DNA from 2 places in the Brevibacillus ginsengisoli genome. Region 1 is predicted to be linked to the other one. Evidence: riboswitches for the same ligand, from Rfam matches in the RefSeq annotation. Region 1 holds a riboswitch; the other holds the start of a gene.

Region 1 (7,761 bases):
AATTCAAACAGTCAACGCTAACCTTCCACTGCTTCATCGCTATCTGGAAGTGAAGAAGAAGATGCTGGGCCTTAAAGAGATGCACATGTATGATCTTTATATGTCTCCTGCACAACCAGCAGAAAATCGTTATATCCCGTTTGAAGAAGCGAAGGGAATTGTGCTTGATGGATTAAAGCCGCTTGGTGATGACTATACCAATGTATTAAAAGATGCGTTTGACAAAGGCTGGGTGGACGTTTATTCAACCGATGATAAACGGACGGGAGCTTACCAATGGGGAGCTTACGACACACATCCATATCTACTGTTGAATTACCAAGGAACAGCAAGTGATGTGTCCACGATCGCGCACGAGTTGGGTCATGCCATGCAGTCGTACTATACCAATCAGAAACAGACGTACCTTAATTCGGGCTATCCTATTTTTACGGCAGAAGTAGCCTCTACAATGAATGAAACGCTGCTATTTAAGAGTTTGTACGCGAAAGCCAAAACGAAGCAGGAGAAAATGTTTCTGCTGAATCAATACTTGGAAAACTTCCGAACTACTTTATTCCGACAGACACAATTCGCTGAGTTCGAGAAAGTCATTCATGAAAAAGAACAGGCTGGAGAATCGCTGAATGCGGAAGCCCTGAAGAAGATCTATCTGGATATTAACAAGAAATACTATGGAAAAGCAGTCGTATCGGATGAAGAAATTGCAATGGAATGGGCGAGAGTTCCTCATTTCTATTACAATTTTTACGTGTATCAGTATGCAACAAGCTTTGCCGCTTCTGTCGCTTTAGCTAAACAAGTCCTTGATGAGGGCAAACCTGCCGTAGATCGGATTAAAAACAACTTCCTGGCCGCCGGGAATTCGGCACCGCCTATTGAGGTACTGAAGGCAGCGGGTGTTGACATGTCCAGTTCTAAGCCTATTGAACAAGCGATGAAGGTATTTGAAGAAAACCTAACAGAATTAGAAAAGCTGGTAGATGAGAAGTAAACACGAAGAAGCCTCCTGAATTCAGGAGGCTTCTTGCGTGGCACAAACAAATCTTATGTAGTAACTGGTTCAAGACAGCGAAGAAACTGGCTTAAATCTAGTGTCAGCAGTCTTTTGTTTTCTTCCGAAGATTCACTTTTATAAAACAATACCGCAAAAGTAGCTGGATCTTTCGGGAATAGGGAGTAGGAATGAAGAACATGGGCGAATTGACGACGCAATCCTTCCTCGTCTACCGAAGAGATTATGTCTGGATCAATCGAGTTGGGAATACCTGCGCAAAAAAAGCTGTAGAGAGAATCATCCATCGAGGCAAGGATTGAGTCCCAATCCGGCTTCGTTTGTTTAATAAATGACTCATATGTGTTCACGCCATAAGCATAGAAACCTAGTTCGTTTGTACCGATTCCCGAGAATCTCAGGGGATTCACTTCAATCGGAACCAACTCTCCATTCTCTTTCATTCGAATTTCAACATGAAGCGGAAAGTTGTTTAATTTAGCCTTTTGACCGATTGTATGAAGAAAAGATTGAACGCTTGCCAAAGCTTCATTTAATACTTCCTTGCTTGTGTAGTAGATACGATCTGAGGTGTCTCCGTCATGGAAAAACATACGTTTGAATACGTTTAACACAACTGGCTCACCAGACTCGTTGTAATAGGCATCGATTGCATATTCACTACCTTGAATCCATTCTTCGATGATGAACGTACTCGAATCGTAAACAGTGTTAGAGTAAAGCTTATTCGATAGCTGAACCTCAGCCTTAATTAATTTGCTAACCGCATACCATTCATCTTGATTCACTACGCGATAAACACCTAAGCTTGCGTAACCAACTGCTGGTTTAATAATGATCGGGTAAGGTAAAGTGGCGGGGTTAATGGTAGCAAGTTCAGTAATGGATACTTCTCGGAAGAAAAAAGAAGGGTAGATTTGGCTTAACCAGCGGCGAAACGTCACTTTGTTTTTAAATAAAGAGATGTTTCTAACGAGCGAAGAGTCTGGAAGATGTTTTTCAAGTTGAGAAAACGCGTTTTCTGAATTTGTAAGGACCGGATAATGATTTTGTCTCATCAGATTCTGAATAAAATCCTGTTGTGTCAAAAGATTTAAACGGTGACGCTCTGGTACTGCTACATCTCCCATGATCATGACGGGCATCTGTGTATCTACTAAAGTGCTAGCCAGAAACGGGGAAACATAGGGCTTGTCCAAAATAAACAAGATTTCTCTCTCCCTTACCTTCAATATCTCTGTATGAAACGACAAAATAAAAAGCTACTCCAGGTGGAATAGCTATAAGACCAAAGATAAAACTTTGGAGCCATTCGGCAGCTCGGCTGTCATAGTTGATAACCTTAGACCCGTAGCTTTGCGTCCTCACTTTTCAATGAGTTTGCCATTTATCGAAATACATATACAATTGGTAGATTACACTACGAACGAAGTATAAATGAGGTTGGGAGTAATTACAAGGTTAAGGTAAATAGTCCTAATATTATTAAAAAAGGTATAGCCCGAGTGAGTCATTGGGGCTATACCTTTGGGTTCGGTCTATATTAACTAGATAAAGTAGTAGGGAAAGCAGGTGATACAGGAACATCATCTGTTTCTTCATCGATAGAAACAGCATTCGGGTTGAATTCATTTTCCATTTTGGATACGACCACAGTTGCAACACTATTGCCAATCAGGTTTGTAATGGCGCGAGCTTCCGACATAAATCGGTCTACACCGATTAGAAGGGCAATTCCTTCGACTGGGACCATTGGAAAAGCGGAAAGTGTGGCAGCTAAGGTAACAAATCCGGAACCAGTTACACCAGCAGCTCCTTTGGAAGTGAGCATCAGGACTCCAAGAAGTGTGAGTTGTTGTACCAGCGATAAGTGTATGCCGTACGCTTGTGCGATAAAGAGCGAAGCCATAGACAAGTAGATAGAAGTACCATCCAGGTTAAACGAATAACCTGTAGGAATAACAAGTCCGACAACAGATTTGGAACAGCCGTATCTTTCGAGCTTTTTCATAATTGGAGGCAATGCCGATTCAGAAGAAGAAGTTCCTAGAACCAGTAGAATCTCATCTTTAATATATTTTAAGAAGCTAAAAATGTTAAATCCATAGTAGCGCGCAATTGAACCAAGAATAACAACAATGAACAGGAACATTGTGATATAGACGGAACCCATTAACTTGCCAAGCGAGGTAAGAGAGGAGATCCCGAATTTCCCGATGGTATAAGACATGGCACCAAAAGCAGCAATAGGCGAAAGCTTCATGATCATGTTTACAATACCGAAAAATACGTGCGCAAACTTATCAAATAATTGCAAGATTGGCTTTCCGTTTTTGCCCATTGCAGCTAAGGACACTCCGAACAAAACGGCAAAGAACAGAATCGGAAGCATTTCCCCTTTGGCGAAAGCAGCCATTACGTTGTCTGGTACAATGCCAGCTAAGAAGTCAACGACTCCACTGCTTTCTTTGGCGGCAGATGTATATTTGCTAATGTCTCCATGCACCTTGCTCGTATCGATTCCCGCACCAGGTTGAACCAGATTTACGATCAGGATACCGATCGCTAAGGCAACCGTTGTTACGATCTCGAAGTAGAGAATGGCTTTTCCGCCGATCCGGCCAACTTTTTTTACATCTCCCATGCTTGCAATACCGCTTACAATCGTAAAGAAGATGATTGGACCAATGACCATCTTAATCATTTTAATAAATACATCCGCTAAAATCTTAAGATCTACCGCGAACTTAGGAAAGAATTGACCTACGAGGATACCGAGAATAATTGCAATGATAACTTGAACAGTCAGATTACGAAAGTTGAACTTCATCCCGTCACTCCCTTATACTAATTTTTCAGAAATATGAAAGCGCTTAATAAGAATTGTAAGTTCACCCGAATGAATTTAAAAGAATATGGTCATATTGTTCTTTTTGGTCGTTTTGGTCTACGAAAAAAATAAGCCTGGAGAGTGTTCTCCAGGCTTCATCGCGGTTGAGGATACGCGTATTTATTTCGAATTTGTTTTACCTTATTCACCAAACCATAGCCAATGGTGTCTGCATATTTGTTATACAGTGGATCTGTTGCTTGAATCCATTGATTACGCTGTTCATTCGTTAGTTCATGGATCTGGAGGACCGACATCGTGCGAAGCTCATTTAATTGCTTTTCATTCATAGAAACGGCCTTCTGGTTATTCCAAACACTCGTTTCTTGTAAAGCTTCCTGAATCTTGTCTTGAATGTCAGAGGGGAGTTTGTCCCAGAATGATTTGTTCACAATCACGGCATATCCCAAATAGCCATGGTTACTTAAGGTTAAATATTTTTGTCCAAGATACAGTCTTTTAGTAAATATATTTGAGATAGTATTTTCCTGCCCATCAACTGTTCCGTTCTCAATGTTTTGATAGACTTCATTAAAAGGAATTGGAACTGGCTGGGCGCCGAGCAGCCGATATTGATCTTCAAGGACTTTGCTTGGCATGATCCGAATTTTTTGTTCACGGAAGTCTTTGGGTGTAAGGATGGGATGTTGGTTGCTGGTTACTTGCTTGAAACCGTTGCTCCAGAAGGCCAGTCCTTTCATATTTTTTGACTCAAGGGTATGAAACAGAATCTGTCCGATCTCTCCGTGGAGCGATTCATCTACTGCTTGTTGGTTGGGGAAAGCGAACGGAAGATCTAGCACCATCCAGCTTGGGTATAGCGTAGAAATTTTGGAATAGGCTGGTGCGATCATCTGGATATTCCCCTGCCATAACGCCTGGAACTCGTCCTTATCGGAATAAAGGATGCCATTAGGGTAAACCTGTACTTCAACTTTTCCGTTGGTTTTTTCAGAAACAAGGTTAGCAAATTGATCAACAGCTAATCCTTTCGGTGTGTTTTCGGCAACGACGTGACTGAATTTGATGATGATTCGTTGATTAAGTCCTTTCTGTTCATCGTCGTAGGATAAGTTATTCGAGCCTAATTCAGAACGAAACCCAATGACGACAGCTGTTATCAAAATTCCAATAATAATGATGCTGATTCCGATGATTGATCTCATAAGCGAGGATCTCCATTTATTAAAGTTGATAAATTCTCTTTATTATTTCACAATATTTGTAGCGAGTAAATTCATCCATTCAAAGAGACAAAGGGGATATTCTTCTGTTAAAGAACGTAAAAATCCACTGGAAGATCACTCTGCTTTCCTTTGGCATTGTGCTGTTCTCTTTACTTATCGGAGGCATTATTGTTTTAGGCGGATTTATTAAAATGAAGGAAGATGAGGTTGGTCAGCGTTTGCTTATTACAGCGCGTTCGGTTGCGGAGATCCCTATGATCAAGGAATCGATAAATAAACCGGACGGCTGGAAAACCATTAACCCGATCACTAGACGACTACGCATGATTAATGATGCCACCTACATTGTCGTCATGGATATGAATCGAGTTAGGCTGTCTGATCCAATTCAAGAGCGGATTGGGACTAAGTCGATTGGCAGGGATGAAGATTTGGCTTTTGCCGAACATACTTACACTTCCAAGGTTGAGGGTGAATTAGGCACAGCAATACGCGCCTACGTTCCCATAATGGATGAAGAGCATCGGCAGATCGGCGTAGTCATGGCTGGACACCTTCTGCCAAGTATCAGTGAGATCCTCTACGATAAACAAGGCTATATCATGATAACCTTCCTGTTATCGGTCCTGTTTGGAATTTGGGGCTCTTGGCAGTTGGCCAAACACATGAAGAAGCAGATGTATAACTTGGAACCTCATGAGATCGCTCGGATTTTGCGCGAGCGGACAGATACTTTTCATGCCATGCATGAGGGTGTTATCGCGATCGATAATCAGGAGAACATCACGATATTTAATGAGAAGGCCAAGGAAATCTTTGGGATAACGGGTGAGGTAATCGGCCAGAATATTTGGGAAGTAATACCAGATTCCCGATTGCCCGAGATTCTTGAGCTGCAGCAGCCCATTTACAACCAGGAATTAAATGTGGGAAATACGATTATCATGTCCAACCGGGTACCGATTAAGGTCAATCAGCAAACGGTCGGAGCTCTGGCCATCTTTCAGGATTTGACGGAGGTAACCAATCTGGCGGAGGAGCTGACTGGAGTTCGTAAGTTTGTCGACGCACTGCGGGTGCAAAACCACGAACATATGAACAAGCTGCATACGATAGCGGGCTTGTTACAACTCGGAGCGGTTGATAAAGCATTGGAATATCTGTTTCAAATATCCGAACAGCAAAAGGAAATGACTGATTTTTTAACACAACAAATCCAAGACACCAGTATTTCCGGATTATTGCTAAGCAAGGTAAGCAGAGGGAAAGAGCTGGGCATTACAGTCACCATTGACCGAAGAAGCAACTTGGATCGCTTTCCGAATCAGATGGATCGACATGATTTTGTCATTATAATTGGAAATCTCATAGAGAATGCGTTTGATGCTCTACAACAAGTAGAACGGGAGAATAAAGAGGTCATCATCAGCATGGAACAAGACGAGGAAATCCTCTCTTTGTTGGTAGAAGATAATGGCTGCGGCATGGAACCGGAAGTTCAACAACTAATGATGGAGCGGGGCTTTTCGACGAAACAACAGGTTCATCGCGGGATTGGACTTAATCTAGTACATCAGATTATTTCCAGAACCAATGGAGAGCTGCGATGTGACTCGACTCCAGGTATGGGGACAAGCTTTGTTCTCACATTCCCGATGAAGGAAGGAAATACGCATGGATAATGAGCGGTTTTCCGTTTTGCTGATTGAAGATGATCCAATGGTACAGGAAGTGAACCGTCAATTCGTCGAACGGGTAGAAGGTTTTATCGTTTGCGGGATTGCTGGAAATGGGCGGGAAGGCTTGGAGCTTTTGAAGGAATTGAAACCTGATTTAGTGATTATGGATATTTTCATGCCGCTTTTGGATGGAATTGAGACCTTGCACGAGATACGTTCTGCGTCTTACCCGGTGGACGTCATCATTATTTCGGCTGCCAAAGAGATGACGACTATTCAAGAGACATTACGCAACGGTGCGATTGATTACATCATCAAGCCATTCAAGTTTGAACGCATGAAACAGGCGCTGGAGAAATACAGGCATTTTCGAGCGAATTTCACTGAAAAGAGGACGGTTACGCAGTCGGAACTTGATCATATTATCGCAGGTAGACGGGTTTCCACAGATATTGAACAGGATAATCTGCCCAAAGGACTCAATTCACTGACACTTAAGCAAGTGGTCTACTTTATGATGGAACAACAGACAGCGCTGTCCGCTGATGAGGTTGCCGACCAAGTCGGAATCGCTAGGGTAACGGCTAGACGGTACCTGGAATTCCTTGAGAAAACAGGAAAGCTGACACGCGACATTCAATACGGTGGGATTGGGCGCCCTGTTAATCGTTATCGCCTGTCGCAGAGATAAATGGGACCAATGTGGGGCTTAGTGGAGTGGTTTTTAATTCAATTGTAATCTTGTGGGCAAATCTTTATACTGAAAAGGATGCCTATATTATCGGATAATAAGGAGTTGTTTATAGATGGGAATGTCATGTGGGATCGTAGGGTTGCCGAACGTAGGAAAATCGACCCTGTTTAACGCGATTACCCAAGCGGGGGCGGAATCTGCCAATTATCCGTTTTGTACGATTGATCCAAACGTAGGGATTGTAGAAGTTCCAGATCCTCGTTTGACTAAATTGACCGAAATCGTTGTGCCGAACA
Region 2 (7,761 bases), on a different contig from region 1:
AGTAATTCATAAGCCTGTTTCTTAGCTGATTCTGTCTGTCCGTACACTAGTTTCCCAATAAACACGACCTTCTGATAATCCCTTACTTTTTGCGTACGTACGATGATAGACGGTTTCTCTAGTGGATTATTTATGGATTGGACGCTCATGCCACTGCCCTCCTTTAACCTTGCTTTATCACCCGATTATTCCACTTTGAACTTGCTTACTTCCATTTGCAGACGTTTGGCCATCTCGGCGAGTGATGCCGCATTCCCCACCATACGCTCCACCGAGGTTGTCTGTTCGATCGCATTGGCTGATACTTCTTGAGAAGAAGCTACAGTTTGCTCGATAATGCTGGCAATCATTTCGACGGAGGTTAATACACAATCCATCATCTGCGATACTTGATCAAAAACTTGCTGCATCTCCTTGACGCTGCCTTCTGTTCGAACAACCTGCGATACGATGTTCGTAAGCGCTTCTCCACCTTGACGAATAATGCTAACCTGCTGTTCGACGGCATCCAGATTACTTTCCATCGTGCGTACGGTCACTGAGGTTTCCGCTTGAATATCTTTGATCAATTCCGTGATTTGTTGGGAAGCTTGTGAAGACTGTTCTGCCAGCTTGCGTACCTCATCAGCTACAACCGCAAAACCTTTTCCTTGCTCTCCCGCCCTCGCCGCTTCAATCGCCGCGTTCAAGGCTAGCAGGTTCGTTTGGTTCGAGATATTCGTAATGACCGTAATAATTCCGCCAATTTCGTCCGAACGCTTCCCAAGCTTCTGAATCGAGTCTGTGGCAAAACGAACTGTATTGGTTACCGTACTTAAATGTTCGATGGCTTTATTAATGGCTTCTTCCCCACGTCGGGCCTCATCAGTTGAGTCCATAGCCAGACGAACAGTCAAATGAGCGCGCTCGTCTCCATTCGAAACCTCGCGCTTGACGTTCTCCACTAACGAAAGCACTGTGTTGGCTTGATCTGACTGATGGGTTGTCCCGCTTGCCACCTCTTGAATAGAAGTGGCGATTTGATCAGCTGATTCGCCCGTCCGAGTGGCTGCCTGGCGAAGTTCTTGGCTATTGTCATTCAATTGATTCGAATTCAGCTTCACTTCTTTGACAAGGGTGGAAAGATTTCTGACCATTCGATTGAAATTAGTCGCCAGTTCGCCAATCTCGTCCTTACTCTTTACTTCAAGTGAGGAAACCGTAAAATCTCCGCTTGCCACAAGATTGACATGATCAATCACTCGTTTGATCGGGCGAACGGTAATTCTGACGACAAGGAAGGTTATGATCGCCGCGAGGAACGGCAAAATAATACCGATGATGATTGTACCCTTGATCATCTCCCACGTGCGTTTGGACAAAATACTGGCATCAAAGTCAATAGCGTTAATCGCAATGATTTCTTTACTTTCATCGTGGTCTTTATAGATTGGGGCGTAGCCGGTGATGCGATCAATTCCACCAAACGTATACACATCAGAGAACGCCGGATGCTTCATGCTTTTCACCATCTCAAAAGCCTTCTGATCGATGTCGAAGTGGTCACCGGCTTTAATGCCTTGTTGTTGCAAATACTTGTCCGCCGCCAGAAGCTTGCCATCTAGCGATAAGATATATTCGTTTTTGAAGATCGGTTTTTTGGCGATTGTCCAGCTGATTCGCTCTTCTATTGGCTGGCGAATGGATTCATCTCCAGCTGTCAGCTTCTCGATATCCCCTGGGTTCAGGATTCCCGTCGTGATGTTGGCACACCCGATCAATTCCACACCGGCAGCCTGTTTCACCTGCTCGTAGCTGGTCACATAGTTGACCACAGTGAGAAGACTGATGCTTACTAAAACAATTGATAATACAATCATCGTAATTTTCCCGGTAATACCAATCCTCATAATATCCCCCGTTATTATCATTTTTCTATGAGATTACTACTTGATTACGTCCTTTTTGTTTTGCCTCGTACAAGTTTTTATCTGCTGTTGCGATCAGTGTCTTGGGTTGCTGTTCCGAAGTTGGTATCGTGCTCGCAATTCCACCAGAAATGGTGACATACGGACTAATGCTCGATTGATTATGGGGGAACTGAGCCGTCTCCACATTATGGCGAATTTTCTCGGCGATCATAGCAGCGGCGGCGCAATCTGTCTCTGGTAAAACTACAATAAATTCTTCCCCGCCATATCTTGCCGCAAAATCACCCGGCCGTCTTAAAGGCGCACTGATTAGCTGGGCTACCTGCTTGAGACAGTCGTCTCCCGCTTGATGGCCATAGCTATCGTTATATCCCTTAAAGAAGTCGATATCAAACATAATAATGGATAACGGCTTATTGTTTCGCAAAGCCCGATTCCATTCTTTTTGATAATTTTCATCAAAAAAACGTCGGTTAGGGATCCCTGTAAGTCCATCGACAGAAGAGATTTCTTGCAAGATTTGATTGGTGGCCGCAAGCTCCCTTTCTACTTTTATACGCTCTTCGATGTCACGCTTTAACAGCTCCTCCTGATTGTACCGTCTAATCGCTCCACCGATACTGGCAGCGGCGGCAATCAGAATCGCTTCTTCATTAATGCTCCAAACTCTTTCATTGTTGCAATCATTAAATCCGATAAAACCCCAGAAGGTATCACCTACGAAGATTGGAACAATGAGAAAGGAAAGACTCCCCTGTGATTCAAGCAATCTTGTCTCTTCCTCGGGTAGATCCTTCACTAGACCTACAATTAGCCCTCCAGAAGACAGCCGATCGTACCAACGTGAAATGCCCATTTTCTTGTAGGAGATATTTTGAAGCAGCGGATTGCTTAATTGCGGCTCAACCGAATCACGCACCCATTCATAACGGTGGCTGACCAGAAGATCATTCGTCTGTGGGTCATGATGGTTCTCATACACATAGACCCGGTCCACGTCGGCGTTCGTTCCAAGGATCGTTAAAACCTTGTGAATCGTTGCTCCGAATTCCTCAGGCATCGTCAATAAATAGTGAGCGGCATCGGCAACTCCTTTGAGGAGTCTTTCTTGTTTCTGAATCATCTCATCTGCTTGTTTGCGCTCGGTTACGTTGCGGCTGACAAGAATAATCGATTCGCATTTCCCCTGATCATCCAATATGAAGCTAATCGCTACCTCAAGCCAAATGTAATGCGATTTGGCATGGCGCAGGCGAATTTCTGTTTTGCAGGAGTTCATCGAACGCATACATCTCGTTATTTCACTTGTAAGCATCTTACGGTCATCAGGATGGATAAACTCAACAATAGACTTCCCAACTATCTCCTCTTGAGTGTAGCCAAATTCATGATTACAAGCCTGGTTGATATACTCGATGACGAACTGTTGGTCCATTTGGCAGATAACGTCCGAAGAGTGATCGGTGATTTGACGCAGTTTCTCTTCACTTGCTCGCAAAGCCGCTTCCACTTTCATACGATCAGTAATATCGCGAATAATGCACAGGACAGCTGGCTTGTTCTGATAAAGAAAAGCCATAGCCGTTACCTCAGTATCAACGACTTCTCCATTTAATCGAACCAATTTTTCATAAAGAGGTTCAACTTTTGCATGATCGTTTTGTAAGAATGCCATACGAGATCTGGCCAATTGTTGGGAATCTGGGTGAACCAACTCAATGGCAGGCTTCTCGATCAGCTCCTCCTCGTTTTTCGCGCCAAACATTTGCATCGCGGCTGGATTGACGTAGATTACTCGATTGTCACAATGAACGAGCATAGCATCTGGAGAAAACTCGACTAGCTGGCGGTACCGCTCCTCGCTCTCCTTCAATTCTCTCTCGATTTGCTTGCGATCCCGCATATCCCGAATCGTACTGGCAATGGCCACAACCTCTCCCGAACCGTTATGAACAGGCGAATAGGTCACATTCACGTTTATCAAGGTGCCATCTTTGTGTCGGCGTATCGATTCCATTGCAGTCAATTTCTCGCCTGCCATGACGCGTTGACAGTTCATCTTATACTCCTCATACAGATTAGGGAAGATAATCGGGAAGGCTTGTCCGACCAATTCTTCCTTTTTCCAGCCAAAAATCATTTCATAAGCGGTATTGACTGAGAGTAATATTCCTTCCAAATCGACAATGGCAATAGCGTCTGTTGTATGGTTAATAAAGGATTCCAACTGCTCCTTCGCTTCTCGAATCTGTTTTTGGGCTAGCAACTGTTCTGAGATGTCCTTGAAAATACAAACCGCTCCAGCTACTGCGCCATTTTTCCGTATGCAACTCACTACATATTCAACGGGAAAACTTGCCCCATTCTTGCGCAAGAAATTGTCGGTTGTCCGCAACTGTGGGATTCCCTCTTGCATGGCCTGTACAAAGGGACACTCTTCAGCCTCCCCCTCTGGATTCACGCGATAGACTAACTGATGGATTTTATGATAGAGCAGTTCTTCTCGACGAAATCCCAGCATTTTCAAAGCAGCCGGGTTAATAAATGTGATATTCCCTTGGATATCCAACCCGAAGATTCCTTCACCCGCTGCCTGTAAAATCATCTCTGTCTGATCATGCAGGTGTTTAACCTCAGCTTCAACAGACCGCTCCCTCATTCGAGCGCGCTCTTCAACGGTATCAAACTGATAGGAGTCTTCCTTATATTGCAAAATCGTTTTAATGTACTCTTCGGAAAACGACTCCTCCTCAGAAACAGTTGGAAGCGTACTAATGTCCTTGCCGCAATGGGGGCAAATCCATTTTTCCTCCTCTCTGAGACTAGACACCGAGGCTCCGAAGCAAAAGCAACACATCTTCTTGATCATCATGGCGCATCCTCCTCACTTCACGATCATGACCGGAATTTGGGATTGATTAGCAATTCCGAGGCTGACGCTTCCCAGTGACAATGTTGAATAATTGGTTAAGCTTCTGCATCCCAAAATAATCGCATCTACCGATTTTTGATTCGAGTATTCCAGAATCATCTTCGTTACCGTGCCTTCCAATACAATGCCTTCCAACTGGGCGTCCAAATCAGTGAAAAAATCCATCACTTTTTTCACTAGTTCTTCCGCCTGACGATGGACGACCTGCTTTATTTCCGGATACGTATCCATTAAAGCGGCATAGCTTGGAATTACATGAAGAACGTGGATTTCCTTGGGGATTCCCGGAAAAAAACGTTCAATAAATTCGTGAAATTTGGTTAAGAATTCTGTTCCGTCCACTGCTATTACTATTTTCATCGTTTTCACCATTCCATTAAAAGGAAGTAACAGTATACAAGTAAAATAGACCAGTTACATTTGGAATTAACTGGTCGGTTGCACTAATCGCTCCGTGTCATCCAAGTGCCCAAGATACAGATGACCGATCATCGCTCCCATTTTTCGATTTGGTAATTCTTAGTACCAATGTACCATTTTTCATTATGAAAATATAGACAGTTTCATTCAAATTCCAAATATTTTATAGCGGTCCTTTTAGCGTTGCTGTCTCATTTCCCGGCAACTCATTCCATATCTTTTTTTAAACGATCGTTGAAAAGCACTAAGACTTCCAAAACCTGCTTCAAATGCAATAGAAGTGATATCCTGTGCGGTGAATTGGACCAACCAACGCGCTTTTTTCAACCGTAGCTCCGTTAAATATTGGCTCGGCGTTGTTCCCAACTGTTTACGAAACAGTTGAATTAAATGAAATTTGGTAACTCCCGATATACGCGCCACTTGATCAAGAAAAAGCTCAGAGGTAAATTCTTCTTGAAGGTATTCCATTGCCCGCTTTAAGGCAGGATGGTAAAGAGCAGATCCCGCTTGCCGTTGCTCTACTCGATCGCGATGGTTTCTGTGCGTCCCCTCTTGGACGAGTAACAACTGTTTGACCAACTGATACTCCAGCTCTTCTAACATAAACGGGATAGATGTCATCTGCATGGTCTCTAAGAAGGCACGTTGAGCCAGTTGATAGAAATCTCGGTTGCACCCTTCTCCCCATTTATCCAACTGGAATCGATTAGCGGATACCCCCCATTGTTCCTCCAGTATTTGCGCCATATATGTTTGTTTGATTCCAAGCACCATGATTTTGGCAGGTTTTTCATCGGTATAATGCCTGTGCTCGTCATCTGGAGACACGACTAACCGATTCTTCGTACTTAAGCGGCGAATTTCCTGATTACACTGAATAGATGGTGTACCTGCTAGCGGAATACTCATTTGATAGCAATCTCCATGGCCATGCAATACATCGGAGGAGTGGGGTTCCAGATGAAATATTCGCAGCCCGCTAAAGTTCATTTCCAGTACCATTTCCACGCTCGGCACCCCCTCAATATTTGCCGCGTTGTCATCTCAATTATTGCGGTATGTACTAGTACGAAAATTTGTATAATAAACATATTTCATTATACTTTAGTTAGTCTTTGAAAAGATATCGTGCAAAAAGGGTGATCGAATGATAAACAATGGTTTGGTAAAAAAACAAGGGTTAACCAAAGAAGAGCTGGAGCAGATAGAGCAATTGGCGGCGCTTTGTGACCAAGCGGAAAATATTCAACTCAAACTAAATCGGGACATGCTGCGCAACCGTCCCACTAATGAAACCAATGATTTTCTCTACTACGAGGATAATCAACTTGTTGGATTCTTAGGAATCTACTCCTTCCGTTCTACAGAGGCTGAAGTAAGTGGAATGGTTCACCCTGATTATCGCAGGAAGGGTATCTTCCGCTCACTCCTCCAAGAAGCGATTGATGAGTGTAAACAACGAGAGATTCCCAAGATTATTTTTATCGTTCACAACCGTTCCCAATCAGGAAAACAGTTGATGGGATCCTTGAATGTGCCCTACTCGTTCTCCGAATATTGGATGGAGTATCAGGCTGGAAGCGAAGGTGTTGCGGTTACAGGAGATATTGAATTGCGCAAGGCGACAGAAGCAGATCGAGACACGGTTATTCACCTGAACGTTACCGGATTCTCCATGACGGAAGAAGATTCCCGCGACTATGTAGATTCTACGCTAAGTTCCAAATCCGATCGTACCTATATTGCTTCATTAAACGGAGAACCAATCGCCAAAATCTGCATCCAATTGGAAGGCGGCAATGGTTTTATCTTCGGCTTCTGCGTCACTCCTGAGCTGCGAGGGCGTGGATATGGACGTCAGATTCTTCAGCAAACCATCGATCTGTTGCTCCTTCAACAACCAAAGCGAATTGCGTTGGAAGTGGCCGTCGAGAACAAGAATGCCCTAACACTCTATCAATCCTGTGGCTTCACGGAAACTGGCGCCAATGATTATTACGAACTAATTCTATAAAAATCACCCCCCTTATCCCGAAAGTTAAGGGGGGTGAACTTTAGCTATGGGCATTGGCTGTATAGAAGGGAATATTGGTTTGTTCCGCAATTACCGTCGTAACTTGATTGGTGGCTTGAAACATACGCAAGTTCTTGATCGTTGCGTACACCTTATCGTGAATTTTTAAACCCAATTCCTTGTAGCGTTCATGACTGATTTCGACCTCAAATAAAACTTCACTATCCACACGCTTGCACTCCAGACGAATGGTCGGCCCGATCGGATAAATATGCTGAATGGTGGCTTCAAAGGAGTTCTTACTCACCGGGATCCGGGACAGATCGATTTCATGCGGTCGGACGTACCCGATCGCCGCTGATCCAGTGTCGCTGGTTGGCTTGAAGCTCTCTCCATTAAAGCGATTTACACGTCCCAAAAAACTGTAGACGAATGGGTTCGCCGGGTAGTGGTAGATTTCCTCGGGAGAGCCGACCTGTTCA

Evidence for each region. Region 1 has a riboswitch for cyclic di-GMP ahead of ACQCN2_RS11230 (ATP-grasp domain-containing protein). Riboswitches for the same ligand answer to the same signal wherever they lie in the genome.
Region 2: linked by a shared signal. The riboswitch ahead of ACQCN2_RS22220 (universal stress protein) and the one ahead of ACQCN2_RS11230 (ATP-grasp domain-containing protein) in region 1 are both predicted to bind cyclic di-GMP.

What each region holds. Positions count from the first base shown of each region.
Region 1 covers NZ_JBNJQR010000004.1:374,472-382,232, reverse strand. Annotated here, with positions in the region: gene pepF (oligoendopeptidase F) at 1-994, shown strand, start outside; gene ACQCN2_RS11230 (ATP-grasp domain-containing protein) at 1,048-2,223, opposite strand; cyclic di-GMP riboswitch class I at 2,327-2,410, opposite strand; gene ACQCN2_RS11225 (dicarboxylate/amino acid:cation symporter) at 2,559-3,845, opposite strand; gene ACQCN2_RS11220 (DctP family TRAP transporter solute-binding subunit) at 4,001-5,071, opposite strand; gene ACQCN2_RS11215 (ATP-binding protein) at 5,176-6,774, shown strand; gene ACQCN2_RS11210 (response regulator) at 6,767-7,462, shown strand; gene ychF (redox-regulated ATPase YchF) at 7,578-7,761, shown strand, end outside.
Region 2 covers NZ_JBNJQR010000013.1:87,868-95,628, forward strand. Annotated here, with positions in the region: gene ACQCN2_RS22205 (STAS domain-containing protein) at 1-149, opposite strand, end outside; gene ACQCN2_RS22210 (methyl-accepting chemotaxis protein) at 186-1,889, opposite strand; gene ACQCN2_RS22215 (PAS domain S-box protein) at 1,915-4,782, opposite strand; gene ACQCN2_RS22220 (universal stress protein) at 4,795-5,202, opposite strand; cyclic di-GMP riboswitch class II at 5,266-5,348, opposite strand; gene ACQCN2_RS22225 (helix-turn-helix domain-containing protein) at 5,440-6,267, opposite strand; gene ACQCN2_RS22230 (GNAT family N-acetyltransferase) at 6,413-7,279, shown strand; gene ACQCN2_RS22235 (sulfate/molybdate ABC transporter ATP-binding protein) at 7,320-7,761, opposite strand, start outside.